DNA from 3 places in the Streptomyces sp. NPDC002809 genome. Region 3 is predicted to be linked to each of the others. Evidence: predicted binding sites of a transcription regulator. Region 3 holds the regulator's gene; each other region holds the start of a gene.
What was found. Region 3 encodes HrcA, which represses chaperone genes, less so after heat shock. Its sites were predicted from a motif close to TTNGCACTCNGNNNNNCNGAGTGCNAA; they were not measured.

Region 1 (9,294 bases), on a different contig from region 3:
TCTTCCGGTCGGTGGACCTCTTCTACGAGGAGTATCTCGCCCAGGTGGTGTGGCGGCGCGTGGACGGCGTCCACCTGGCCTGGTGTCCGGACTGGTGGATGCATCCCGAAGCGATTGTGAGGATCGCCTCGCTGTGGCGGGCCTTCGAGTTCCTGCGGGTCGATTCGTCTCTCGGTATGTCCAACTGGTGGCTGCACCACGCCGATCCCCATCTGGCCGTGCTGATGGATCCGCGCACCGGGCCGTTCGTCCTCTGCGCGGGACCCGACGGCCACAGCGTGGACATCGGCCCGTTGCCGGGCAATCCGTCACCGCCGGAGATGTGGGACGACCCGGCGTTCTCGGTCGATGCGGCGGAGGCGGAGGAGGCGCGCAAGGCCGCCGGGGCGGAGGACCCGGCGAACTGACCGGCCCGCCCTACTCCTGCCGCAGCGCCTCCAGCTGTTCCAGGAACCACTGCTGCGGCGGCAGCGCGGTGGCCGCCGCGGCCAGCCGCTTCGTGCGGGCCGTCCGCTCGTCGTCCGCCATCGTCAGCGCCTCGTGCAGCGCGTCGGCGGTGGCGGACACGTCGTACGGATTCACCGTGATCGAGTCGGCGCCCAGCTCCTCGTACGCCCCCGCCTCCCGTGACAGCACCAGCGCGCAGCCGTGGTCGGAGACGACCGGGACCTCCTTGGCGACCAGGTTCATCCCGTCCCGGATCGGGTTGACGAGCGCGACGTCCGCCAGCCGGTACGCGGCCAGCGAGCGGGCGAAGTCGTCCTTGACGTGCAGGACGACCGGGGTCCAGTCCGCCGTCCCGTGCGCCTCGTTGATCGCGTCGGCGACGCGCTGCACCTCGGCGGTGTACTCCCGGTAGACCCCGAGGTCCTGCCGCGAGGGGTAGGCGAACGCGATGTGGACGACGCGCCCGCGCCACTCGGGCCGCTCGTCGAGCAGGGCGCGATAGGCGAGCATCCCGCGGACGATGTTCTTGGACAGCTCCGTACGGTCCACCCGCACGATCGTCTTCCGGCCGGGGCCCACCTGCTCCCGCAGCGCCGCCATCCGCTCGTCCACGTCCGCCTCGTGCGCGCGGCGGCGCAGGAACTCCGCGTCGGCGCCGAGGCCGTGCACCCCGATCCGGGTGCGGCCGGTGCCGCCGAGGATCTCCGTGCAGCAGCCGATGAACGCGTCCGCCCAGCGGCGGGTCAGGAAGGCCGCCCGGTCGGCGCCGAGGATGCCGTGCAGGAGCTGTTCCGCGATGTCGTCGGGCAGCAGCCGGAAGTAGTCGACGGGCGCCCACGGGGTGTGCGAGAAGTGGCCGATCCGCAGGTCGGGGCGGAGCTCGCGGAGCATGCCGGGCACCAGCGCCAGGTGGTAGTCCTGCACGAGGACCGCCGCGCCCTCGCCCGCCTCCTCGGCGAGCGCCTCGGCGAAGGCCCGGTTGTACGTCTCGAAGGAGGCCCACTGACGGCGGAACTCCGCGTCGAAGACGGGTTCGACGGGGGTCTGGTAGAGCAGGTGGTGGACGAACCAGAGCACCGAGTTCGCGATGCCGTTGTACGCGTCGGCGTGGACGTCCGCGTCGATGTCGAGCATCCGGACGCCGGGTTCGCCGACCCCGCGCCGCACCGCCTCCCGGTCCCCGTCCCCGAGGGCGGCGCAGACCCACATCTTGTCGTCCACGGCGCTCAGGCCGGAGACGAGTCCGCCCCCGCCGCGCCGGGAGTCGAGGGTGCCGTCCTCGCGCAGCGCGTACGAGACCGGGCCGCGATTGGACGCGACGAGTACCTGGGCAGCGGGCTGAGGGGCGTGCTCGGAGACCATGGGCGGAATCTAGCCCGATCACGAACCGCCCAAACGTACGAAGTCAGGCCACGTCACGCCGCACGGCGTGAAACGTACTCCTCGATCTCGCGCATCGGCGGCCGCTCCTCGGTGTCCACCGGATAGGTGCGCGGGACGAAGCCGTGCTCGCCGCGCTCGAACTGGGTCAGCGACGGGCGGACCAGATGCCCCCGGGAGAGGCGGAGTTGGGCGGTGCGGTAGATGGCTGCGGCCATCCGGCCGAGCGCCTGGCCGTCCTGGTGGCGGTGCTTCCTGACGCCCACGTCGACCTGGGCGAGCGCGTCCAGACCGACCGTGTGCAGGGCGTCGACGAGCAGGCCCAGCTCCACTCCGTAACCGACCGGGAACGGCAGCCGCTCCAGCAGCGAGCGGCGCACGGCGTACTCGCCGCCGAGCGGCTGGACGAAGCCGGCCAGCTGCGGCCAGTGCAGATTGAGCAGCGGGCGTGCCACCATTTCGGTGACGCGGCCGCCCTGGCCCGTGGTGTCGCCGAACGGGCGGTCGTACATCGCCTTGACGAACTGGACCGAGGGGTCGGTCAGCAGCGGGCCGACGATGCCGGAGACGAAGTCCGCGGAGAAGTCCTTCAGGTCCGCGTCGATGAAGCAGACGATGTCCCCGCCGGTCACCAGGAGTGACCGCCACAGCACCTCGCCCTTGCCGGGGACGGCCGGTATGCGGGGCAGGATCGCGTCCCGGTGGACGACCCGGGCACCCGCCCGGCGGGCGACCTCGGTGGTGGCGTCCGTCGAGCCGGAGTCGATCACCACGAGTTCGTCGACCAGCTGGACCTTCTCCATGAGCTCGCGCCGGATCGTCGTGACGATGTCCCCGACCGTCTCCGCCTCGTTCAGCGCGGGCAGCACCACGCTCACGCTCGGTCCGTTCGCGCCGCTTCCGGCCTCCAGCAGACGGTCCAGCGGACGGTCGGCGGCTGACCAGGAACGCCTGGTCAGCCAGCGTTCGACCTCTTCCAGCACGGTCGATACTCCCTGTATGTGATCCATCTCGCGGTTCGGACGACTATCTCAACAGTCCGGTGCTTCGGTTACAGTCTTGAACAACGCAGATGGCCGTCGCATGCCGGGGTCCGTCCGCCGATAAACGCCTGGATCCATGGTCCAGTGCCACAGCGCTCATCCAGAGGGACTGAGGGAACGGCCCGTTGAAGTCCCGGCAACCCTCCCGCCGACCGCGAGGTCAGGTGGGGAAGGTGCCAATTCCGTCTCGTGACGAAATGCGTCGCGAGGAAGATGAGGAAAGGACCTCGCCATCGTGGCTGTTGAGACTGTTGAAGCAAACACTGAATCCTCCGTGGACCTCGGTCCCGCCGCGGCGCTTTCCTGCCGCGAATGCGGAGAGCGATTCGCACTCGGCCCCCTTTTCGCCTGCGCGTCCTGTTTCGGGCCGCTCGAAGTGGCGTACGACCTGCCGAGCGGCTCCCCGGACGAGCTGAAGAAGCGCATCGAGGCCGGACCGAACAACATCTGGCGCTACGCGCCGCTGCTGCCGGTCCCCGCCGATGTCGCGGACAAGCCCAACATCAACCCCGGCTTCACCAAGCTGGTCAAGGCCGACAACCTCGCCCGTGAGCTGGGCGTCACCGGCGGTCTGTACGTCAAGGACGACTCCGGCAACCCGACGCACTCCTTCAAGGACCGCGTCGTCGCGATCGCCGTCGAGGCCGCCCGCGCCTTCGGGTTCACCACCCTCTCCTGCTCCTCCACCGGCAACCTCGCCGGCGCCGTGGGCGCCGCCGCCGCCCGCGCCGGTCTGCGCTCGTGCGTGTTCATCCCGCACGACCTGGAGCAGGGCAAGGTCGTCATGGCCGCGGTGTACGGCGGTGAACTGGTCGGCATCGAGGGCAACTACGACGACGTCAACCGCTTCTGCTCCGAGCTCATCGGCGACCCGCTCGGCGAGGGCTGGGGCTTCGTCAACGTCAACCTGCGCCCGTACTACGGCGAGGGATCCAAGACCCTCGCCTACGAGATCTGCGAGCAGCTCGGCTGGCAGCTGCCCGACCAGATCGTCATCCCGATCGCGTCCGGCTCACAGCTCACGAAGATCGACAAGGGCCTCCAGGAGCTGATCAGGCTCGGCCTGGTCGAGGACAAGCCGTACAAGATCTTCGGTGCCCAGGCCGAGGGCTGCTCCCCGGTCTCCGCCGCCTTCAAGGCCGGTCACGACGTGGTGCGGCCGCAGAAGCCGAACACGATCGCCAAGTCCCTGGCGATCGGCAACCCGGCCGACGGCCCGTACGTCCTGGACATCGCCCGCCGCACCGGTGGCGCCGTCGAGGACGTCAACGACGAGCAGGTCGTCGACGCGATCAAGCTGCTGGCCCGCACCGAGGGCATCTTCGCCGAGACGGCCGGCGGGGTGACGGTCGGTGTGACGCAGAAGCTGATCGAGGCCGGTCTGCTGGACCCGGCGCTCACCACTGTCATCCTGAACACCGGTGACGGCCTCAAGACGTTGGACGCGGTGGCCGCCACCTCGCAGGCGAGCGCCACGATCCGCCCGAGTCTGGAAGCCTTCCGCGCCGCCGGGCTCGCCACCAGCTGAGAACCCGGCGCCCAGGCCCCCCGGCGGGCCGGGCACCGGCTTCCGACCACTCGAGACTCAGGAAGGGCACCCACCATGAGCGTCAAGGTCCGTATCCCCACCATCCTCCGCACCTACACGGGCGGCCAGGCCGAGGTCCCGGCCGAGGGCGCGACCCTCTCCCAGGTCATCGAGTCCCTGGAGAAGGACCACCCGGGCATCGCCGCCCGCGTCCTGGACGACCAGGGCAAGCTGCGCCGCTTCGTGAACGTGTACGTCAACGACGACGACGTGCGCTTCGAGGGCGGCCTGGACGCGGTCACCCCGGACGGTGCCGGTATCTCGATCATCCCGGCCGTCGCCGGCGGCTGCTGAGCCCCCGGGCCTCGCGGCCCGACTTCACCGCGTCACCGGAATTGCCCCCTCTGCGAGAGAAGCGGAGGGGGCAATTCTGCATGGTTGAGCGCGGTAGAGTGAGGGAAGTCCCCTCCGCTGCCCGTGCCGCCCGCATATGAGAATGCGCCTGGCCACGACAAGATGCAGCCAAAGTACCTGAGCCCCTTGCGCCATAAGTCGCCTTTGCCTGGCCTGACTTGCCCTGGAATCTCATGAATCCCCCACATTCGGGCGATCGGTGCTGCGCAGAATTCTCGTCCGATTGACCTGTTGCAGAGGGCAGTTGGGCAGATACATTCGGCCGCGGTCGACGCGTTCCGGCGCACACACCCTCTCCTGTCGGAGGGTGAGTTCTGACCCGGGCCCGCGAAGTGCGGTCCCGTGCAAGGGCCAGTAATAGGGGAGTTAGGCATGGCTCAGGGCACCGTCAAGTGGTTCAACGCGGAGAAGGGGTACGGCTTCATCGCGGTCGACGGTGGTGCGGATGTTTTCGTCCACTACAGCGCGATCCAGATGGACGGGTACCGCACCCTCGAAGAGGGTCAGCGAGTTGAATTCGAGATCTCGCAGGGCCAGAAGGGGCCGCAGGCGGACATGGTCAAGCTCGCCGTCGGCTGAGCCCGGCCTGTCACCACGCAGTCGGCCAACGACACTACTCACGCACGGAGGGCCCGTACCCCTGGGGTACGGGCCCTCCGTGCGTCCCGGGGCGCTTCCGCGGCACCCCGGGGCGCTTCCGCGCCGTCCCGGGAGGCTCCCGCGGGCCCCTTTGCGACTGTCCACACTCCGGAGGGGGACGCTTGCACTCTCGGGGGTCGAGTGCTAATTATTGGCTTAGCACTCTCTGGGTGAGAGTGACAGAAACTTGGACCGGGCCGGTGAGGCCCGCAGGTCTGTCGGGGCAAGGAACCGGCAGACAGGCAGGCCGTCCGTCGCGGGCGCCTCTCGGTCCGGAGAAATCCACCCCTGTCCGGGAGGACCACTTCATATGGCCAAGATCATCGCCTTCGACGAGGAGGCCCGGCGCGGTCTTGAGCGCGGCATGAACCAGCTCGCCGACGCCGTCAAGGTCACCCTCGGCCCCAAGGGCCGCAACGTCGTCCTTGAGAAGAAGTGGGGCGCCCCCACGATCACCAACGATGGTGTTTCCATCGCCAAGGAGATCGAGCTGGAGGACCCGTACGAGAAGATCGGTGCGGAGCTGGTCAAGGAGGTCGCCAAGAAGACGGACGACGTCGCCGGCGACGGTACGACCACCGCCACCGTTCTCGCTCAGGCGCTCGTCCGCGAAGGCCTTCGCAACGTGGCCGCAGGTGCCAACCCGATGGCGCTCAAGCGGGGCATCGAGAAGGCCGTCGAGGCCGTCTCCGCCGCCCTCCTGGAGCAGGCCAAGGACGTGGAGACCAAGGAGCAGATCGCTTCGACCGCCTCCATCTCCGCCGCTGACACCCAGATCGGCGAGCTCATCGCCGAGGCCATGGACAAGGTCGGCAAGGAAGGCGTCATCACCGTCGAGGAGTCCCAGACCTTCGGTCTGGAGCTCGAGCTCACCGAGGGTATGCGCTTCGACAAGGGCTACATCTCGGCGTACTTCGCCACGGACATGGAGCGCATGGAGTCGTCCCTGGACGACCCGTACATCCTGATCGTGAACTCGAAGATCAGCAACGTGAAGGACCTCCTTCCGCTGCTGGAGAAGGTCATGCAGTCCGGCAAGCCGCTGCTGATCATCGCCGAGGACGTCGAGGGCGAGGCCCTGTCGACCCTGGTCGTCAACAAGATCCGTGGCACCTTCAAGTCCGTCGCCGTCAAGGCCCCGGGCTTCGGTGACCGCCGCAAGGCCATGCTCGGCGACATCGCCATCCTCACCGGTGGCACCGTCATCTCCGAGGAGGTCGGCCTCAAGCTGGAGAACGCCGGTCTCGACCTGCTCGGCCGCGCCCGCAAGGTCGTCATCACCAAGGACGAGACGACGATCGTCGACGGCGCCGGTGACAGCGACCAGGTTCAGGGCCGCGTCAACCAGATCCGTGCCGAGATCGAGAACTCCGACTCGGACTACGACCGCGAGAAGCTCCAGGAGCGCCTCGCGAAGCTGGCCGGCGGCGTGGCCGTCATCAAGGCCGGTGCCGCGACCGAGGTCGAGCTCAAGGAGCGCAAGCACCGCATCGAGGACGCGGTGCGCAACGCCAAGGCCGCCGTCGAGGAGGGCATCGTCGCCGGTGGTGGCGTGGCTCTGCTCCAGGCCTCGGCCGTCTTCGAGAAGCTCGAGCTCACGGGTGACGAGGCGACCGGCGCCAACGCCGTCAAGCTGGCGCTGGAGGCTCCGCTCAAGCAGATCGCCGTCAACGGTGGTCTCGAGGGTGGCGTCGTCGTCGAGAAGGTGCGCAACCTGCCGATCGGTCACGGCCTCAACGCCGCGACCGGCGAGTACGTCGACATGATCGCCGAGGGCATTCTCGACCCGGCGAAGGTCACGCGCTCCGCCCTGCAGAACGCCGCGTCCATCGCCGCGCTCTTCCTCACCACCGAGGCCGTCATCGCCGACAAGCCGGAGAAGGCCGCTGCCGGCGGCGCTCCGGGCGGCATGCCGGGCGGTGACATGGACTTCTGATCCTGACGGATCGGTAGCTCCTGCACAGCTGTACACGACACCGGCCCCCGGGGATTCGTCCCCGGGGGCCGGTGTCGTCGTGTGTGCGGGCGTTGTCCACGCGGGTGCGCGGTCCGTACGGTCAGCCCGCGTCGAGGCCGTCGACCAGCCGGTTCAGGAAGCGGGCGAACGTGGCGTCGGGGGTGACCGGGCGCCCCGCCGAGGCGAGGGCCTCGGCGAGTTCCGGGTGGTGGCCGTCCGTGGCGACGGCGGCGAGGTAGAGCGCCTCGGCCGCGGCCCGGTCCGGCGACAGGGCGGCCTCGGCCTGCGCCACCTCGTGGGCCACGTGCCCGGCCACGAACGCGGTGAGCTGGGCGAAGACCTCCAGCCGGGCGCCGCCGTCGAGACCGCTGGGCCGCAGGGCGGCCAGGGAGTGTTCCAGGAAGGCGAGGGTGCGGGGGCCGAGGGTGCGGCGGGCGGGCACGGCGGTGGCCAGCCAGGGGTGGCTGAGCATGTGGTCGCGCTGGAGGTGCCCGATGGCCTTGAGGTCGGCCCGCCAGTCGCCGGTGAGCGGACCGGACGCCGGAAGTTCGCCGTTGACGTGGTCGATCATCAGGTCCAGCAGCGTCTCCTTGTCGGGGGCGTAGCTGTAGAGCGACATGACGCCCGCGCCCACCTCCGCGGCGACCCGTCGCATGGTGACCGCGTCGATTCCCTCGGTGTCGGCGAGGGCGACGGCCGCCACCGTGATCGCCTCGCGGCTGAAGGCGGGCCTGCGCCCCCGGCGGGGCCGGTCCGGGGTCAGCCAGAGTTCTCGGGGGTCGACGCCGGTGGCGCCGGCCCCTTCGGCACGGGTCACGATTCTGCTGTTCCCTTCCTCACTGCTGCGGCTCTTGTCTGTCACTCATCCAAGCATCCACTATTCTCGTACACAGTACGAGAAGGCATGAGCGATGGAGGCGAACGATGACATCACGCACGCACGACGCCCTGCCGAGGCCCGCCCTGACGCCGTCGGCCGCGAAGCCCCCGCTCTCCGCCCGGATGATGCGGGCCACCTGGCGCGGGCTTCCGGCCGCACGGCACAAGGCGGCCTGGGAGCCGGGGCTGACGGTCCCCGCCGCCGACGGCAGCCCCCTGGTCACGGACCACTACTTCCCCCGTGACGAGGGTGACCACCCCACCCTCCTCGTGCGCTCGCCCTACGGGCGGGGCGTGCCCTGGTCGCCCCAGTACGGCATGCTCTTCGCCGAGCAGGGCTTCCACGTGATCCTGCAGAGCTGCCGCGGCACCGGCGGCTCGGGCGGCACCTTCGACCTCTGGCGCAACGAGGCCGCCGACGGCCTCGCCACGGTCGACTGGCTGCGCGAACAGCCCTGGTTCAACGGCACACTCGGCACGGTGGGACCCAGCTATCTCGGCTACGTCCAGTGGGCACTCGCGCTGGACCCGCCGCCGGAGCTGAAGGCCATGGTGGTCCAGGTCGGCCTGCACGACCCGTACGCCCTCTTCCACACCGACGGGGTCCTCCACCTGGAGAGCGCGCTCCTCGTCGGCGCCGGCATGACGTACCAGCACCGCGGCGTGCGGCCGTTCATCAAGGCGACGCTCCGCCTGCGGCGCCACCTGAAGGACATCGTCGGCGCCCGCCCGCTCCGGGGCGCGTACACGGCCGGACTCGGGCAGGAAGTGCCCTGGCTGGACGACGTGATGACGCACCCGGACGCGGACGACCCTTACTGGCAGGGCGCTTCCGCGGGTGAGGCGGCCGAGCGGCCGGGCATCCCCACCGCCCTGGTCACCGGCTGGCACGACGCCCTCGTCGACCAGACCTTCCGGCAGTACGCGCGGCTGCGCGCGGCAGGCGGCGAGGCCGCCCTGCTCGTCGGCCCCTGGACCCACACCTCCGCCCTGCAGAAGGGCTGGCC
Region 2 (9,294 bases), on a different contig from region 3:
TCCCGGCCGCGGCGTCCCTGCGCCCCGTCGCGAAGAAGGCGTTCGACGCGGACTTCTACGGCGGCGAGGACATCTACCAGGTGTTCGAGGACGCCGCGACGTCCATCGGCCCGAACTGGAACTGGGGCCCGACGACCGGCACCACGAACACCACGATGAAGGACCGGTTCGGCAAGGTCGCAAGCGGCGGAACCACCATCAAGGACGCCGTGAAGGCCGGGCACGACGCCACCGTCGCCGAGCTGAAGAAGCGCGGTCTGAAGGTCGAGGACGCAGGCTGATGAAGCACGCCCGGACCACCAGAGCCGCCGCCATCCTGCTGGGGCCCTTCTTCGTACTGTTCACGCTGGCCATGGTGCTGCCGATCGGATACGCGGTCTGGCTCAGCCTGTTCACCGAGAAACAGTCCGGCCTGGGCTTCGGCGGCACCGAGACCGTCTTCAGCGGACTCGACAACTACACGGCGGCCCTGGGCGACCGGGCGTTCCGCGAGGGCTTCGGCGTACTCCTCGGATACTGCCTCTTCTACATCCCGCTGCTCCTCGTCGGAGCCCTCGCCCTCGCGCTGCTGCTGGACTCCACGCTGGCCCGCGCCCGCCGGTTCTTCCAGCTCGCACTGTTCCTGCCGCACGCCGTGCCCGGCATCATCGCCGCACTGATCTGGGTGTACCTCTACACACCGCAGCTCAGCCCGGTGGTCGGCGCCATGGAGTCCGGCGGCATCGGATTCGACTTCTTCTCGCCCGAAGGGGCCCTGCCCTCCGTCGTCAACATCGCGCTGTGGGAGTGGCTCGGCTACAACATGGTGATCTTCTACGCCGCGTTGCAGGCCATCGACCGCTCCGTACTCGAAGCGGCCACCGTCGACGGGGCCGGCGCCTGGCGGATCGCGGTCGGCATCAAGGTCCCGCTGATCCGCGCGTCCGTCGTGATGGTCGCGCTGTTCACCGTCATCGGCTCGCTCCAGCTGTTCACCGAGCCGCTGATCCTCAACAAGGGAACCGGCTCCGCCGTCACCTCCACCTGGACGCCGAACATGTACGCGTACACCGCGGCCTTCGAGCGCAACGACTACGGGCTCGCAGCGGCCGCCTCCATCCTGCTGGCGCTCACGGCCGCGCTGCTGTCCTTCGTCGTCACCCGTTTCACCGGCCGGAAGGGCAAGAAAGCATGAGTTCCCCCGCGTCCCGCGGCCGCTGGATGTCGAAGACCGCGGTCAACGGCTTCCTCCTGCTCGCCGTCGTCTACATGCTCTTCCCGCTCGTCTGGCTGGTCACCGCCGCCACGAAGGACACCGGCGATCTGCTCGCCGGCAACGCGTTCTCCTTCGACGGCTTCAACCTCGGCGAGAACCTGTCGAACCTGGCCTCGTACGGCGACGGCATCTACTTCCGCTGGTACCTCAACAGCCTTCTGTACGCGGGCGGCGGGGCGATCGTCTGCTCGCTGATCTGCGTCGCCGCGGGATACGCCTTCGACAAGTACGAATTCCGGGGCAAGGAGAACCTGTTCGGCCTGGTGCTGATGGGTGTGCTCGTCCCCACCACCGCGCTCGCCCTGCCGATGTATCTGCTGGCGTCCAAGGTCGGACTGGTCAACACGTACTGGTCGGTGCTGATCCCGGTGCTCGTCAACCCGTTCGGCGTGTATCTCGCGCGGGTGTTCTGCTCGGGCTACATACCGAACGAGGCGCTGGAGGCCGCCCGTATCGACGGGGCCGGTGAACTGCGCATCTTCTGGTCCGTCGGTCTGCCGATGGTCATGCCCGGCTTCGTGACCGTCTTCCTCTTCCAGTTCACCGCGATCTGGAACAACTTCTTCCTCCCCCTCGTGATGCTCTCGGACCGCAAGCTCTTCCCGCTGAGCCTCGGTCTGTACTCGTGGAACACCAACACCCATGGCGAGCCGAGCTTCTACCCCCTCGTCGTCACCGGCTCCCTCCTCGCCGTCATCCCGTTGATCGTCGCCTTCGTCTCCCTGCAGCGGCACTGGAAGGCGGGACTGACCGCCGGAAGCGTCAAGTGACCGTCCACGCGAGCCCCGAGGAGTACGAGTTCCACCATGCAGCACGCCACTGACAACCGGCCCCGTGCCCTGCTCGCGATGGGCCCCGGCATCGCAGGACGCCTCCTCGCCGAACGCCACCACACCCGGCTGGCCGCCCTCACCCGTACGGACACGCGTCTCGTCGCCCATGACCTGGCCGATCCGACGCCCGAGGTGGCGGCCGCGCTCGCCGAAGCCGATGTGCTCCTCACCTGCTGGGGCGCGACGCCGCTCACCGCACCGGTGCTGGCCGCCGCCCCGCGGCTGCGGGCGGTGGTGCACGCGGCCGGTTCCGTCAAGCACCACATCACCGACGCCTGCTGGGAGCGGGGCATCGCCGTCACCTCGGCGGCCGCGGCCAACGCGCTGCCGGTGGCCGAGTTCACCCTCGCCGCGATCCTCTTCGCGGGCAAGCGGGTCCTGGGCTCCGCGCAGCGCTACCGCGCCCTGCGGACAAAGCACGACTGGCTCCACGAGCTGGACGGCACCGGCAACTACCGCCGCACGGTGGGGATCGTCGGCGCCTCCCGGATCGGCCGTCGGGTGATCGAGCTGCTGCGCCCCTTCGATCTCGACGTCCTGCTGTACGACCCGTACGTCAGCGAGGAAGGGGCGGCGCGGCTCGGTGCCCGCCTCACCACGCTCGACGAACTGTGCGCGAGCAGCTCCGTCGTCTCGGTGCACGCCCCGCAACTGCCCGAGACGCACCATCTCATCGGCGCCGCCCAGCTGGCGGCGATGCCGGCGGGCGCGACGCTGATCAACACGGCGCGCGGGTCGCTGGTCGACGAGGACGCGCTGCTCCCCGAGCTGACGAGCGGGCGGCTGCACGCGGTCCTGGACGTGACGGACCCCGACCTGCCCCGGGCGTCCTCACCGCTGTACGACCTGCCGAACGTGCTGCTGACCCCGCATGTCGCGGGGTCGCTGGGCAACGAGCTGCACAGGATGGCGGACCAGGCCCTGGACGAACTGGAGCGCTTCGCGGCCGGCCTGCCGTTCGCGGACCCGGTGCACGGGGAGGGGCTGTCCCGCTCGGCGTGACCCTCCCCGGGGCCGGACACGCAAGAGGCCCGGTATCCTCTCGGGGATACCGGGCCTCACCGCTTGCGCGGAAAGCTACACGCTAGTGCGAGTGACCGTGGCTGTGACCGGCCTCGGCCTCTTCCTCGGCCGGCTTCTCGACGACCAGGGTCTCGGTCGTGAGCAGCAGCGACGCGATGGACGCGGCGTTCTCCAGCGCGGAGCGGGTGACCTTGACCGGGTCGATGACGCCGGCCTTCACCAGGTCGCCGTACTCGCCGGTCGCGGCGTTGAAGCCCTGACCCTTGTCGAGGTCGGCGACCTTCGAGGTGATGACGTAGCCCTCGAGGCCCGCGTTCTCCGCGATCCAGCGGAGCGGCTCGACGGCGGCGCGGCGCACGACCGCGACACCGGTGGCCTCGTCGCCGGTCTTGCCGAGGTTGCCCTCGAGGACCTTGACGGCGTGGACCAGAGCGGAGCCACCACCGGAGACGATGCCCTCCTCGACCGCGGCGCGGGTCGCGGAGATGGCGTCCTCCAGACGGTGCTTCTTCTCCTTGAGCTCCACCTCGGTGGCAGCACCGACGCGGATCACGCAGACACCGCCGGCCAGCTTCGCCAGGCGCTCCTGGAGCTTCTCGCGGTCCCAGTCCGAGTCCGTGGACTCGATCTCGGCCTTGATCTGGTTGACGCGGCCGGCGACCTCGTCGGACTTGCCGCCACCGTCGACGATGGTGGTGTCGTCCTTGGAGACGGTCACGCGGCGGGCGGTGCCCAGCACGTCCAGACCGGCCTGGTCGAGCTTGAGGCCGACCTCCTCGGCGATGACGGTCGCACCGGTGAGGGTGGCGATGTCGCCGAGCATGGCCTTGCGGCGGTCACCGAAGCCCGGGGCCTTCACCGCGACGGCGTTGAAGGTGCCACGGATCTTGTTGACGACCAGGGTCGACAGGGCCTCGCCCTCGACGTCCTCGGCGATGATCAGCAGCGGCTTGGACGCACCGGCCTGGATGACCTTCTCCAGGAGCGGCAGCAGCTCCTGGATCGAGCCGATCTTGCCCTGGTGGATCAGGATGTACGGGTCGTCGAGGACGGCCTCCATACGCTCCTGGTCGGTCACCATGTACGGGGACAGGTAGCCCTTGTCGAAGGCCATGCCCTCGGTGAAGTCGAGGTCCAGACCGAAGGTGTTGGACTCCTCGACGGTGATGACACCGTCCTTGCCGACCTTGTCCATCGCGTCCGCGATGAGCTCGCCGACCTGGGTGTCCTGCGCGGAGAGCGCGGCCACGGCGGCGATGTCGGACTTGTCCTCGATCGGGCGGGCGGTCGCGAGGAGCTCCTCGGACACGGCCTTGACCGCGGCGTCGATGCCCTTCTTCAGGGCGGCCGGGGACGCGCCCGCGGCCACGTTGCGCAGGCCCTCGCGGACGAGCGCCTGGGCCAGGACGGTGGCGGTGGTCGTACCGTCACCGGCTACGTCGTTGGTCTTGGTCGCCACCTCCTTCACCAGCTGGGCACCGAGGTTCTCGTACGGGTCGTCCAGCTCGACCTCGCGCGCGATGGTGACACCGTCGTTGGTGATGGTGGGCGCACCGAACTTCTTGTCGATGACGACGTTGCGGCCCTTGGGGCCGATCGTCACCTTGACCGTGTCGGCAAGCTTGTTGACGCCGCGCTCGAGGGCGCGACGGGCGTCCTCGTCGAACTTCAGGATCTTCGCCATGGAGCTGAACTGTCCTCTCAGAACAAGAACTGCGCCCCTCGCCGCCCGGCTAGTTATTTCGCAGGGGGCCAGGGGCGCAGAACAGAAGCAAACGTTAAGTGAATTACTTCTCGATGATCGCGAGCACGTCGCGAGCCGAGAGGACGAGGTACTCCTCGCCGTTGTACTTCACCTCGGTGCCGCCGTACTTGCTGTACAGGACGACATCGCCGGTCTTGACGTCGAGCGGAAGGCGCTCGCCGTTCTCGAAGCGGCCCGGGCCCACGGCCAGGACGACGCCCTCCTGGGGCTTCTCCTTGGCGGTGTCGGGAATGACCAGGCCGGAGGCCGTGGTCTGCTCGGCGTCGAGCGGCTGGACCACAATGCGGTCCTCGAGCGGCTTGATCGCAACCTTGGTGCTGGTCGACACGATCCGGTCTCCCCCTTCGGAGATCTCACGGGGTTATCAGTCTTTGGGTGGCGACCAGGTGGGCCCGTCGTCGCGGGTGCCGGACCTGCCGGTCGCACAGTACTGCTGGCACTCTCCAGTGGGGAGTGCCAGCACTGAGACTATGACCGCGATTAGCACTCGGTCAAGCGGAGTGCCAATTCACGCCCCTCGTGGCGTCCGGCCGCCCCCCGCCGGAACCCGTCCGGCACAGGGAGAACGCCGCAGGCACCCGGACCGTTCCGCACGTCAGGTGCGCCGGCACCCCGCATCCGCGGCCGCCCCGCCGCGCGGCCCCGACCGCTCCGGCCACCAGCGGACCGGCGGGCGCGTCCGGTCTCCCCCGGCCGCCGCGGGGCGGCCGCAGGCGACGACGACCATCGCCCCCGGCGCCCCGTGATCACCGCGCACCGCCGCGGGCCGCACCTCCGCGGCGCTCGGCGACGGGTTCACCCGCTGCGCCGCCTTCCGGCCCAGCCGCTCGATCGGGTCCACCGACTGCGCGCAGCCGGCGGTCAGGAGCGCACCGGCGGTCAGCAGTCCGGCCAGCAGCCGGTGCGCCCTTCTCATACGTAGTCCTCCAGCCGGGCCACCGCGTAACCCTTGTCCGTGACGACCTTCATGACGGACCGGATCAGGTCGGGCATGCTGCCCTTCCAGTCCTTCTTGCCGCGGAAGTGGGTGAGGATGATGTCGCCGGGGTGCAGGTCCTGGTCCTCCTCGCGCCACTCCATGTGGTCGGGGAACGCCTCGGCCGCCCACAGGGGCACGGCCGTGATGCCGCAGGACTTGGCGATCCGCAGGGTGTCGCCGTTGTAGTTGCCGTACGGCGGCCGGAAGAGCCGGGGGCGCTCGCCGTACTGCTGCTCGATGATGTCCTGCTGGTCGCAGATCTCCCGCTTCTGCTCCTCGTGGGAGAGGCCCGGCATGTAGCGGTGGTTCAGCGTGTGGTTGCCGAGGACGACACCGCGGGCCTGGGCCTCCTTGAAGTACCCGTAGTCGTCGCGCACCAGGTAGTCGCTGAGGAAGGCGCTGTACGGGATGTTCAGCTCCGACATCATCCGCAGCAGCTCGGGGTCCTTGTCGTCCCCGTCGTCCATCGTCAGGAAGACGACCTTCTCCTTGGTGGGGACCGTGGTGAAGACCGGCGGCAGCGAGGCGTCGCCGCCCTCGACCTCGAAGCCCTTGCGGGTGGCGAGGTGCGGCTTCGCGGCGGGCGGCGCCGGCGGAGCCAGCGGGGTGCTCGCCAGGCCCCACTTCTTGGCGGCGACGGCCCGTGCGGCCTGAGCGCGGCGCACCTTCTCGGCCCGGGCAGCGGCGGAGCCCGCCACCCCTGCCGGGGGGCCGCCCTGCTGCCCGGCCCGGGCGGCGGCCGCGCGGGCCGGATCGGCCGGGGCACGATCGCCGGTCTCGGCCGCACAGCCCGACCCGACGGCGGCGACCAGGAGCGCGGCGAGGACCGCGTAGCCCGGCCGGCGCCGCAGGTGTCCCTGCCCGCGCCGCTTCCGCCCCTGCCCGTCCGACACCGCACCCGGTCTGCGCCTCTTCATGTCAAATTCTTCCTTTTGTCGTACTGGCTGCATGGCGCCGCATCCTGCCAGCCCGGGGTCGGGCATCCGGCCCGACACAGCGCCCGCCCCGACGGTCCCCCCGGCTGGCGCGCAGCCGACTGGCCCACAATGGGGCGGGTGAACGCTCTCTCCCCGACCGGCCCGTCCGACGCCCCCGACCCGCTCGCCGCCTTCCTGGCCCTGCGCACCGCCGAGGGCGCCGAGCTGCTGGCCGGGCTGCGGTCGTACGACCCCGCCACCGAACTGGCCACCGCCACCCGGCTGCGCCGCACCCACCCGGCCGCCCTCGTCTCGGCGGCGCTGGGGCAGGCCCGGCTGCGGCAGCGGGCGGTGGCGAAGTTCGGGGCCGAGGACGCGCACCGGATGTTCTTCACACCGAACGGGGTCGAGCAGGCGACCCGTACCTCGGTGGCCGGCTACCGCGCCCGCCGGTTCGCGGACGCCGGGGTGCGCAGCGTCGCCGACCTGTGCTGCGGGATCGGCGGCGACGCGATCGCCCTGGCCCGGGCGGGGATCTCCGTGCTCGCCGTGGACCGCGACCCGCTGACCGCCGAAGTGGCCCGCGCCAACGCCGCCGCGCTCGGCCTGGACGCGCTGATCGAGGTGCGGTGCGCCGACGTCACGGAGATCGACACCTCGCCCTACGACGCGGTCTTCGTCGACCCGGCCCGCCGGGGCGGACGCGGCCGGATCTTCGACCCGGAGGCGTACTCCCCGCCCCTGTCCTGGGCGACGGCGGCCGCGCTGAAGGCTCCCCGAGCGGCACTGAAGATCGCCCCGGGTGTCCCGCACGAGGCGATCGGGCCGCAGGCGGAGGCCGAGTGGATCTCGGACGGCGGCGACGTGAAGGAGGCGGTGCTCTGGTTCGGCGAGGGCTTCGAGGCGGGTTCGTACCGCGCGACCCTGCTTCCGTCGGGCGCCACCCTGTCCGCTCCGGCCGCGCTGCCCGCCCCGCCCGTCGGTCCGGTGGGCCGCTATCTGTACGAGCCTGACGGCGCCGTGATCCGGGCGCATCTGGTCGCCGGGATCGTGGAGCGGTGCCACGGACGGCTGTTCGACGAGATGATCGCGTACGTCACGAGCGACGAGCTGTACGAATCCCCGTACACCGCCGGCTACGAGATCACCGATCAGCTCCCCTTCAACATGAAGCGGCTGAAGGCGCTGCTGCGGGAGCGGAAGGTCGGCGTCCTCACGGTCAAGAAGCGCGGCTCGGCGGTCGAACCGGAGGAACTGCGCCGGAAGATGAAGCTCCAGGGCCCGAACGCGGCCACGGTCTTCCTGACCCGGGTCGCGGACGCGCCGACGATGCTGATCGGCCGTCCCGTGACCGGCCCGGAGGCCCGCCGCGGGTGACTGCGGCCGACCTCCGGGCCGGGGTCAGCGGTGGGTTCCCCCGCCGAAGGAGAGCAGGGGCTCGGGCGCGGCCGCACCGGCCAGCGTCCGCAGGACCCAACGCCGGTGCCAGAAAGCCTTGGTGACGCCGATGAGGCCGATGAGCCAGCCGATGAAACCGAGACCCATGATCAGGGCCATCAGACCGTAGGTGTCGTCTCCCCGGACCGCACCCGCGGGCACCGCGAAGCAGGCGTACAGCCCGAAGGCGCAGAGCGCGAAGGAGCCCAGCAGCCAGGCCAGGCTCGCACCGGGCAGCCGGAACGCGGCGTCGCTCGCCGCATCACGGTCCAACGCGCCCCACTGCCCGAGCAGTCGGCGTATCCGCCGGTCCCGGCGCAGGCCGATGACGACGAGGATGACCGCGGGCACCAGGCAACAGGCCCCCATGACCAGCATGATCGCGCCGATGGCGGCGCTGAAGATGTCGTACGACTGCTCGAAGGTGACGAACGCTGCGCCGATCAGCGCCCAGCCGAGCGCACCGACCGCTCCCCACATCCACAACAGCCCCAGGCGTCCGGGCCCGATGTGCATCTTCACCAACGCGCCCAGGATGAGGGCCCGGTCGGCGAGCAAAGCCCCCCGGTCGGGCCAGGTGCGTATCTCCACGGGCGGCGGGGGCGGCGGAAGCGCTGAGCGAGCGGACATGGGCCAGACCCTACCGAGCGCCGGGCGCGGCCCCACGCCCGAGTGACCGCCTCTCAGGCGTTGCGCAGGGCCTCGATGTCGAGGCGCTTCATGCCGAGCATCGCCTTCATGGCGCGGGCCGCCTTGTCCGGGTCCGGATCGGTCAGGGCCTCACCGAGACCGGGCGGGATGATCTGCCACGAGACGCCGTACTTGTCCTTGAGCCAGCCGCACTGGCTCTCCTGGCCGCCGTCCGCGGTGAGCTTGTCCCACAGCTGGTCCGCCTCCTCCTGCGACGCGCACTCCACGGAGAGGGACGCGGCCTCGGTGAAGGGGAACTCGGGACCGCCGTCGAACGCGATGTACTCCGCGCCGTCCAGCTGGAAGCGGACCGTCATCACCGCTCCCGCCTCGCCCGGCGAGGCTGCGGTCCAGCGGGTCACGTCCAGGACGCGCGAGTCGCCGCCGATGACGGA
Region 3 (9,294 bases):
GCCGATGTTCAGCGCCTTGATCGCCGCGTTCACGATGTCGCCGTCCGAGCCGGAGAACTCGTTCGCGACGGCCACGACCGGACCGCGCGGCGCGTCGCCCGGGTAGCTGGAGGGCAGCATGCCGCGGGGCAGGTCCCAGCCGACGATGCGGCGGGCCAGCTTCTCCACCACCAGCTGGGAGGTGTGGCCGCCACGGTTCTCCCGCACGTCCACGACCAGTCCCTCGCGGGCGACCTCGGTGCGCAGGTCGCGGTGGATCTGGGCCCAGCCGGAGCCGACCATGTCGGGGACGTGGAGGTAGCCGAGCCGCCCGCCGGACTGCTCGTGCACGTACGCGCGCCGGTCGGCGACCCACGCGTGGTAGCGCAGCGCCTCCTCGTCGGCGATCGGCACGACGACGACGTGGCGCGGATCGCCGCCGTCGACCGGTGAGACGGTCAGCTCGACGGGTTTGCCCGCCGAGCCGGTGAGCAGCGGCGCGGGGCCGGTGAGCGGGTCGACGGGGTGGCCGTCGACGGCCACGATCACGTCACCCGTACGGACGGCGACGCCGGGTGCGGCGAGCGGCGCCCGGGCGGCCGGGTCCGAGGTCTCGGACGGCAGGATGCGGTCGATGCGCCAGTTCCCGTCGTCGTCGCGGGAGAGGTCGGCGCCGAGCAGTCCCTGCCGGGCGGAGTCGTCGCGCCAGCCGCCGGGCGGGGTCACATAGGCGTGCGAGGTGCCGAGTTCGCCCTGGACCTCCCACAGGAGGTCGATGAGGTCGTCGTGGGTGGCGACGCGCTCAAGGACGGGCCGGTAGCGGTCCAGGACGCCGTCCCAGTCGATGCCGCCCATGTCGGGGCGCCAGAAGTTGTCCCGCATGATGCGGCCGGCCTCGTCGTACATCTGGCGCCATTCGGCGGCCGGGTCGAGGGTGCGGCGGACACGGGAGAGGTCGACGGTGATGTTGTTGTCGTCGCTGTCGTCGTCGGAGCCCCCGGACACCCGGCTGTCGGACGGGACGACACGCAGCTTGCCGTGGCTGTGCAGGACGAGGCGCTTGCCGTCGCCGCTGACCGCGAACCGGCTGATGTCGGAGGCGAGTTCCTCGCAGCGCAGCTTCTCCAGGTCGTACCGCTCCAGGACGGGCTCGGGGTGGCGGGCGTCGGGGGTGGGGGCGCTCGTGCCGAGGACCCCGGTGACCGGGTGGCGCAGCCACAGCAGCCCGTCCTTCGCGGCCCGCAGCGAGGAGTAGCTGGCGGCCTCGACGGGCAGCGGCACGATCCGGTCGGCGAGGCCGTCCAGGTCGATGCGGGTGACGGGGAGCGCGGTGGGGTTGTCCTCGCCGTCGCCGCCCTTCTCCTTCTCCGTCGGGCGGCCGTGGAGCTGTGGTCCGAACGGGGACGGGGTGGTCGCGGCGAGCGTCAGCAGGTGCGGCCGGCAGGCTCCGATGAACGCCAGGTCGAAGACGTGGGAGTCGTAGATCGGGTCGAAGGCCCGCTCGGAGAGGAACGCCAGGTGCTTGCCGTCGGCCGTGAAGGCGGGCGCGAAGTCCCGGAAGCGCAGCGGGGTGGCCTCGGACACCGACAGGTCGGCGAGGTGCGCGAGCTTGAGCCGGCTGAGCGGTTCGGGGCCGGGGTGCGACCAGGCGAGCCAGGCGGAGTCGGGCGAGAAGACGAGGCCGGAGGCGTCGCCGTGCTCGCTGCGGTCGACCTCGTGGACCTCGCCGCTCTCCCGCTCCACGACGAGGACGCGCCCGTCGTGGGCGGCGACGGCGAAGCGGCTGCCGTCGGGTGCGGGGACCAGGTCGAGGACCCGGCCGATCCGGCCCGCGGCCAGGCGGCGGGGTACGGCGCCGGGGCCGGTCCCGGTGGCCGGTGCGCACTCCAGCGCGTCGTCGCCCTCGGCGTCGGTGACCCAGACGACGTGCTGGTCGCCGTCGGCCTGGAAGGTGTGCGGCAGCCTGGCCCGTACGCCGGGCTCGACGGCGAGCGCGCGGGCCGGGCCCTCGCGGTGGGTGACCCAGTGGACGGCGCCGCGGGACCCGACGGCGCTGCCGCGGCCGGTGCGGTCGGGCGACGCGGTGTGCAGGTGGCTGCCGGCGTGCACGGAGTGCGGCTGGAGGTCGGCGCGCTGACCTCCGAGCCTGATGTCGAGGCGGCGGGGGCCGTCGCTCTCCAGGCTGTCCAGGAGCCACAGTTCGCCGGCGGACGCGTAGGCGACGCGGGTGCCGTCCGTGGTGGCGTGCCGGGCGTAGAAGCCCTCGATGCCGGTGTGCCGGCGCAGGCCGGTGCCGTCGGGGAGGGAGGAGTAGAGCGCGCCGACGCCTTCGTGGTCGGAGAGGAAGGCGATGCGGTCGCCGACCCACATCGGGCACTCGATGTTGCCGTCGATGTCCTCGTGGACGCGTACGAACTCCGCCGGGTCCCCCTCGGCCGCGATCCAGAGCTTGCCCGCGGTGCCGCCCCGGTAGCGCTTCCAGGTGGCGGCCTCGCGCCCCATCGTGGCCGAGAGCAGCAGGACCCGGCCGCCGGGACCGTACGCGAGGGAGCCGACCGGTCCGTACGGGAGGGTCCGTGCGGGACCTCCGTCGACCGGGACGGCGCGGGCCCAGCTGCGCCGGAGCGAGACCTGGCCCTGGGTACTGGTGACCAGCACGTCGCCGTCCGGTGTCCAGCCGCGTACGGCGGTCCGCGCGTCGCCCCAGTGGGTCAGCCGCCGGGAGGGGCCGCCGTCGACGGGGGCGACGTGTACCTCGGGTGCCCCGTCCCGGGTGGACGTCCACGCGACGAGGGTGCCGTCGGGAGATATCCGCGGCTGGGTGACGGGGCGGTTGTCGGCGCTGACACGCCAGGCTCGGCCGCCGTCGAGCGGCGCGAGCCAGACATCGTCCTCGGCGGTGAAGGCGATCGAGTCGCCCTGGACATGGGGATAGCGGAGGTAGGAAGGCTGTGTCACAACGATCAGCCTAGGCCGCGGCCGTGGCCGGCGGAACGATGTTGGCCGGAGTCCGCCGTCCGGGCGGCTCACTTCCCCTGGGGGTGTTCGGTGACCGTGACGGTCACGGTCACCGTCGGCCGGACTCCTCCCCCGCCACCGCTGCCGGCGCCCCCGTCGGCCGGTGCGGAAGTCGGGGGCGGTGCCTCGCAGTTGCCCAGCAGGGTGGCCCGGAACACGGTCCGGGCGCCGGCCTTCGCGGTCAGGTCACCGCGTACGCACCGGCCGTCGACCGCCTGGCGGACCTGGCCGGTGATCTTTATGTCCCGGCCGTCCTTCGTCCTGCCGCTGCAGTCGACGTCGGCGACGCGGCGCGTGGAGGCGGTGGCCGAACCGGCCCGCGCGGACGGCGTCTTCGCCCCGTCCCCTTCCACCTTCGCCGTGCAGGTCAGCCACTGGACCCGCACGCCTTCGTGCTCCAGGGCGCTGGTGGCGGTGCGGTCCGTGGTCACGGCGATGGACGCGGTGTTCAGCCCGTCCACGGGTTCGCAGGCGGCGAGGCCCGCGACTACTGCGGCCGCGAGGCAGATCACGGCCGGAAAGCGACGGGTCCTTCGGCGGCCCCATGCCCTTGATGTCCCCATACGGGCAGCTTCCCACCACTCCTGACGCAGCGGTAGACCGCTTGCGGCCACAACTGCCCCGGAGAAGGGCCTCTACGACCAGCGGCCCGTGCGTCCCAGCAGCAGCGCAGTCGCCGCGGTACCCGCGGTCGACGTGCGCAGCACCGTCGGTCCGAGGCGGCAGGTCCGGGCGCCGGCGGCGGCGAACACGGCCAGCTCCTCGGGCGAGACGCCGCCTTCAGGCCCTACGACCAGCACGATCTCGCCCGCGTCGGGCAGGTCGACAGCGGCCAGCGGTTCGCTGTCGTGTCCCCGGTCCTCGTGCAGCACGGCAGCGAAGTCGGCCGTGGCCAGAAGTGCGGCAACCTGCTTGGTCGTTGCCGCGTCCGCCACGTCGGGGAACCGGACCCGGCGCGACTGCTTGCCGGCCTCACGGGCCGTATTGCGCCACTTCGCAAGGGACTTGAGGCCTCGGTCGCCCTTCCACTGGGTGATGCAGCGCGCGGCCTGCCACGGCACGACCGCATCGACGCCGGTCTCCGTCATCGTCTCGACGGCGACCTCGCCGCGGTCCCCCTTGGGCAGCGCCTGGACGACGGTGATACGGACGCCTGGCCGGGGTTCCTCGTGGACGGACTCCAGGCCGGCGATCACCAGCCGGTCCTTGCCCTCGGCGGCGCTCACGACGCCTTCCGCCCAGCGACCCAGGCCATCCGTCAGGACGACTTCCTCACCGGCGTGCAGGCGTTTCACGGAGACGGCGTGCCGCCCCTCTGGCCCTTCCAGAACGAAGCCCGGCCCCTGCGGCATCCGGTCGACGACGAAGACGGGTGCCGTCACTGTGTACTCCTTGTGCTCACTGCCGTCCGTGCGGCGTCCAGTTCCTCGGCCAGCAGCCTGACCAGCCGGCCGGCGGGCAGCTCGCGCGCCATCCGGTGCCCCTGCCCCGCCCACAGTGCCATGCCCTGCGCGTCCCCGGCCTTGGCCGCCGCCTTGCGCAGCGCCGCGGTCAGCTGGTGCACCTGAGGATAGGCGGCGGGGGCGTACGGTCCGTGCTCGCGCACGAAACGGTTGACCAGGCCGCGGGCCGGGCGCCCGGAGAACGCCCGGGTCAGGGTGGTGCGGACGAACAGCGGATTGGTGAGGGCCTGCTTGTGCAGGAGGTGGGCGCCCGACTCGGGGCCGGCCAGGAAGGCGGTGCCGAGCTGTGCGGCATCGCCGCCCGCCGCCAGCACCGCGGCGATCTGGGAGCCGCGCATGATCCCGCCCGCGGCGATGATCGGTATCTGCACGGTCTCGCGCACCTGGGCCACCAGGCAGAGCAGCCCGGTCCCGGTACCGTCGGTCTGCGGATCGTCGCGGAACGTGGACTGGTGGCCGCCCGCCTCGATGCCCTGGGCGCAGACGGCGTCGGCGCCCGCCCACTGGGCGGCCTGGGCCTCCTCGGGCGAGGTGACCGTGACGACGGTGTACGTACCCACCGCGGCGAACGCGTCGAGGGTGTCGCGGGAGGGGCAGCCGAAAGTGAAGGAGACGACCGGGACGGGGTCCTCCAGCAGGATGGCGAGCTTCGCCTCGTAGCCGTCGTCGCCGCCGGTGTCGGTGTCGCCGAGCGGGGTCTCGTACCAGGAGGTCTCACCCGCGAGCTGGTGCCGGTACACCTCGACGGCGGCCGGGTCGGCGAGGTTCGGCTGCGGCATGAAGAGATTGACGCCGAAGGGCTGGCCGGTGAGCCCGCGCACCTGCTTGACCTCGTTGTACATGCCGTCCGTCGTCTTGTACCCGGCGGCCAGGAAGCCGAGTCCGCCGGCCTCGGCGACAGCCGCGACGAGCTGCGGACAGGAGACTCCGCCCGCCATCGGGGCCTGCACGATCGGATACCGGCAGAGATCGGTCAACGCGGATGACATGACCGCATCGTGTCATGTCCCCCGTGTCCGGTGATGCGCACCCCGCTGCCACGTTTTGTCCGCAATGCGGTACGGGCCCGGAAACCGGGCCCGTACGACATCGTTGCGCGACTCGGCCGCAGGCCCTAGCGGCCGTTGAACGCGTCCTTCAGCCGCGAGAACAGCCCCTGCTGCCCGGGCTGGAACTGGCCGGTGGGCCGCTCCTCGCCGCGCAGTTTCGACAGCTCGCGCAGAAGGCGCTCCTGCTCCGGGTCCATCTTCGTCGGGGTCATCACCTCGACGTGCACGATCAGGTCGCCGCGCCCGCCGCCTCGCAGGTGCGTGATGCCGCGCCCGTGCAGCGGGACGGACTGGCCGGACTGGGTGCCCGGCCGGATGTCGACCTCCTCCAGCCCGTCGAGCGTCTCCAGCGGCACCTTGGTGCCGAGGGCCGCCGCCGTCATCGGGATGGTGACCGTGCAGTGCAGATCGTCGCCGCGCCGCTGGAACACGGCGTGCGGCAGCTCGTGGATCTCGACGTAGAGATCACCGGCCGGGCCGCCGCCGGGGCCGACCTCGCCCTCGCCCGCGAGCTGGATGCGGGTGCCGTTGTCCACACCCGCGGGGATCTTCACGGTGAGCGTGCGCCGCGAGCGGATGCGGCCGTCACCGGCGCACTCCGGGCACGGCGTCGGCACGACCGTGCCGAAGCCCTGGCACTGGGGGCAGGGCCGCGACGTCATGACCTGGCCGAGGAACGACCGCGTGACCTGCGAGACCTCGCCGCGGCCGCGGCACATGTCACAGGTCTGGGCGGAGGTGCCGGGCGCGGCGCCCTCACCGCTGCAGGTCGTACAGACGACGGCCGTGTCGACCTGGATGTCCTTGGTCGTACCGAAGGCCGACTCGGAGAGGTCGATCTCCAGCCGGATCATGGCGTCCTGGCCGCGACGGGTGCGCGAACGGGGTCCGCGCTGCGACGCCGTACCGAAGAACGCGTCCATGATGTCGGAGAAGTTGCCGAAGCCGCCCTGTCCGAATCCGCCCGCGCCACCACCTCCGGAGGCGGACAACGGGTCGCCGCCGAGGTCGTAGACCTGCTTCTTCTGAGCGTCCGACAACACCTCGTAAGCGGCGTTGATCTCCTTGAACCGCTCCTGGGTCTTCGGATCGGGGTTCACATCCGGGTGCAGCTCGCGGGCGAGCCTCCGGAAGGCCTTCTTGATCTCGTCCTGCGAAGCGTCGCGGCGCACGCCGAGTACGGCGTAGTAGTCCGTGGCCACTTACGACTCCGCCAGGATCTGTCCGACGTAACGTGCCACTGCGCGTACCGCTCCCATCGTTCCGGGGTAGTCCATGCGGGTCGGTCCGACCACGCCGAGTTTGGCGACTGCCTCGTCGCCCGAACCGTAGCCGACCGCGACGACGGACGTGGAGTTGAGCCCCTCGTGGGCGTTCTCGTGCCCGATACGTACGGTCATGCCCGAGTCCTTGGCCTCGCCGAGCAGCTTCAGCAGCACGACCTGCTCCTCCAACGCCTCCAGCACCGGCCGGATCATCACAGGGAAGTCGTGCCCGAAGCGGGTGAGGTTGGAGGTGCCGCCGATCATCAGCCGCTCCTCCGTCTCCTCGACAAGGCATTCGAGCAGGATCGAGAGCACGGTGGACACGGTTCCCCGGTCCTCGCTCTCGAAGGATTCCGGCAGGTCCTGCACCAGCTGCGGAACGTCCGCGAAACGGCGTCCCACGACCCGGCTGTTGAGCCGCGCCCGCAGATCGGCGAGAGAGGTCTCGCCGAACGGTGCGGGGCAGTCGACCAGCCGCTGTTCGACCCGGCCGGTGTCCGTGATCAGCACGAGCATCAGCCGGGCGGGGGCCAGGGACAGCAGTTCCACGTGCCGCACCGTCGAGCGGGTCAGCGAGGGGTACTGCACGACGGCGACCTGCCGGGTCAGCTGCGCGAGCAGCCGTACGGTACGTCCCACGACATCGTCGAGGTCGACCGCGCCGTCGAGGAAATTCTGAATGGCACGGCGCTCCGGCGACGACAGGGGCTTGACGCCCGCGAGCTTGTCGACGAAGAGCCGGTAACCCTTGTCCGTCGGGATGCGTCCCGCGCTGGTGTGCGGCTGGGCGATGAAGCCCTCGTCCTCCAGCACCGCCATGTCGTTGCGGACGGTGGCCGGGGAGACCCCCAGCTTGTGCCGCTCCGTGAGCGCCTTGGAGCCGACGGGCTCCTCGGTGCCGACATAGTCCTGGACGATGGCGCGCAGCACTTCGAGTCTGCGTTCGCTGAGCATCGCGCACACCTCCAGCTGTGTACCTCGGTGGTTCTCGGGCCGTTCCCGGGTCTTCTCCTGGCACTCTGTGCGTACGAGTGCCAGCAATCCCCCGGCCAGTGTACGGCGACGGGGTAGCCCCCTAGCAAGGGCGACCGGCCACGCTACCGCGAGACTGCGCAGGTCGTTGCCGATAGCGTCGTCGTATGGACGCCTCTTGGGAAGAGTTCGGCTGGGAGCGACTCGGACACGGAGTGGGCCGGCGACGCCTTCCGGTGTGGGATGCAACGGTCGCCCTCGTCGCCGGGACCGACGGAGTGCTGCTCTGCGACACCGGGTCGTCACTCCGTGAAGCGGTGGAGGTACGCACCCAGGCACAGGCGCTGCTGGGCCGAAGGGTGACGCATATCGCACTCAGCCACCCCCACTTCGATCATGTGCTGGGCACGGCGGCCTTCGCCGGGACACAGGTGTACGGCGCGGTGGGCACGGCGGATCTGCTGCGGCGAGGGGCGGACGAGTTGCACGCCGACGCGGTACGGCACGGTCTGCCCGAGCACGACGCGGCGGAGTCGGCCGATGTGCTGGTGGCGCCCCGTCACGAGGTGTGCGCCGAATGGACGCTCGACCTGGGCGGCGGGCGCGAGGTGCAGCTCGTGAACGCCGGTCCGGCGCACAGCGGTCACGACCTGGCGGTGCTGGTCCCGGGCGTCCCCGGCTCCCCCGCGATCGTGTTCTGCGGCGATCTGGTCGAGGAGTCCGGTGAGCCCCAGGCGGGCCCGGACGCCTTTCCCGCACGCTGGCCGGCGGCGCTGGACCGGCTGCTGGAGCTGGGCGGCGAGGACGCGCTGTACGTGCCGGGGCACGGGGCCGTGGTGGACGCCGCGTTCGTCCGGGCCCAACGCGACGGCCTTGCCGTCCGGTTCGGCGTGTCGTAGACCGTTCCCCGCTTATCGTCGTCCGATGCGCAGCTACCAGCCGGACCTGACCCCGCCGTGGAAGAAGTCCGCCCCCGTCCCCGAGGTGCCCGCCGAGCCCGATCTGGTCGTGGAGGACGTCGCCACCGGCTTCTGCGGTGCGGTGATCCGGTGCGAGAAGACGGCCGAGGGCCCGACGGTGACTCTGGAGGACCGCTTCGGCAAGCACCGGGTCTTCCCGATGGCGCCGCGCGGCTTCCTGCTGGAGGGCCGGGTCGTCACGCTGGTGCGCCCGTCGGCGGGCGGCCCGGTCCGGCCGGCCCGTACGGCCTCCGGCTCGGTGGCGGTGCCCGAGGCGCGGGCCCGGGTGGCGCGGGCGGGGCGGATCTACGTGGAGGGCCGGCACGACGCCGAGCTGGTGGAGCGGGTCTGGGGCGACGACCTGCGCATCGAGGGCGTGGTCGTGGAGTACCTGGAGGGCATCGACGACCTTCCCGCGATCGTGCGCGAGTTCTCACCGGGTCCGGACGCGCGTCTGGGGGTACTGGTCGACCATCTCGTACCGGGCTCCAAGGAGTCCCGGATCGCGGCACAGATCTCGGACGGGAACGTCCTGGTGGTCGGCCACCCGTACATCGACGTGTGGGAGGCCGTGAAGCCGTCCTCCGTC

Region 1: a site for HrcA is predicted at 5,573-5,599, ahead of groL (chaperonin GroEL). Genes of this name have one in related genera too.
Region 2: a site for HrcA is predicted at 5,357-5,383, ahead of groES (co-chaperone GroES). Genes of this name have one in related genera too.

The regions. Positions count from the first base shown of each region.
Region 1 covers NZ_JBEOVJ010000023.1:38,343-47,636, reverse strand. Annotated here, with positions in the region: gene ABT025_RS16425 (DUF4913 domain-containing protein) at 1-407, shown strand, start outside; gene ABT025_RS16420 (alpha,alpha-trehalose-phosphate synthase (UDP-forming)) at 418-1,809, opposite strand; gene ABT025_RS16415 (glucosyl-3-phosphoglycerate synthase) at 1,863-2,810, opposite strand; SAM riboswitch class I at 2,964-3,090, shown strand; gene thrC (threonine synthase) at 3,106-4,398, shown strand; gene ABT025_RS16405 (MoaD/ThiS family protein) at 4,474-4,752, shown strand; gene ABT025_RS16400 (cold-shock protein) at 5,185-5,391, shown strand; gene groL (chaperonin GroEL) at 5,762-7,387, shown strand; gene ABT025_RS16390 (TetR/AcrR family transcriptional regulator) at 7,509-8,225, opposite strand; gene ABT025_RS16385 (CocE/NonD family hydrolase) at 8,333-9,294, shown strand, end outside.
Region 2 covers NZ_JBEOVJ010000072.1:23,319-32,612, reverse strand. Annotated here, with positions in the region: gene ABT025_RS30715 (ABC transporter substrate-binding protein) at 1-281, shown strand, start outside; gene ABT025_RS30710 (carbohydrate ABC transporter permease) at 281-1,174, shown strand; gene ABT025_RS30705 (carbohydrate ABC transporter permease) at 1,171-2,025, shown strand; gene ABT025_RS30700 (hydroxyacid dehydrogenase) at 2,062-3,090, shown strand; gene groL (chaperonin GroEL) at 3,173-4,795, opposite strand; gene groES (co-chaperone GroES) at 4,899-5,207, opposite strand; gene ABT025_RS30685 (hypothetical protein) at 5,472-5,792, opposite strand; gene ABT025_RS30680 (polysaccharide deacetylase family protein) at 5,789-6,805, opposite strand; gene ABT025_RS30675 (THUMP-like domain-containing protein) at 6,902-8,149, shown strand; gene ABT025_RS30670 (hypothetical protein) at 8,174-8,839, opposite strand; gene ABT025_RS30665 (VOC family protein) at 8,893-9,294, opposite strand, start outside.
Region 3 covers NZ_JBEOVJ010000024.1:25,000-34,293, reverse strand. Annotated here, with positions in the region: gene ABT025_RS16795 (S41 family peptidase) at 1-2,937, opposite strand, end outside; gene ABT025_RS16790 (hypothetical protein) at 3,006-3,449, opposite strand; gene ABT025_RS16785 (16S rRNA (uracil(1498)-N(3))-methyltransferase) at 3,633-4,379, opposite strand; gene ABT025_RS16780 (nitronate monooxygenase) at 4,376-5,449, opposite strand; gene dnaJ (molecular chaperone DnaJ) at 5,575-6,711, opposite strand; gene hrcA (heat-inducible transcriptional repressor HrcA) at 6,712-7,728, opposite strand; gene ABT025_RS16765 (MBL fold metallo-hydrolase) at 7,914-8,645, shown strand; gene ABT025_RS16760 (DUF3097 domain-containing protein) at 8,671-9,294, shown strand, end outside.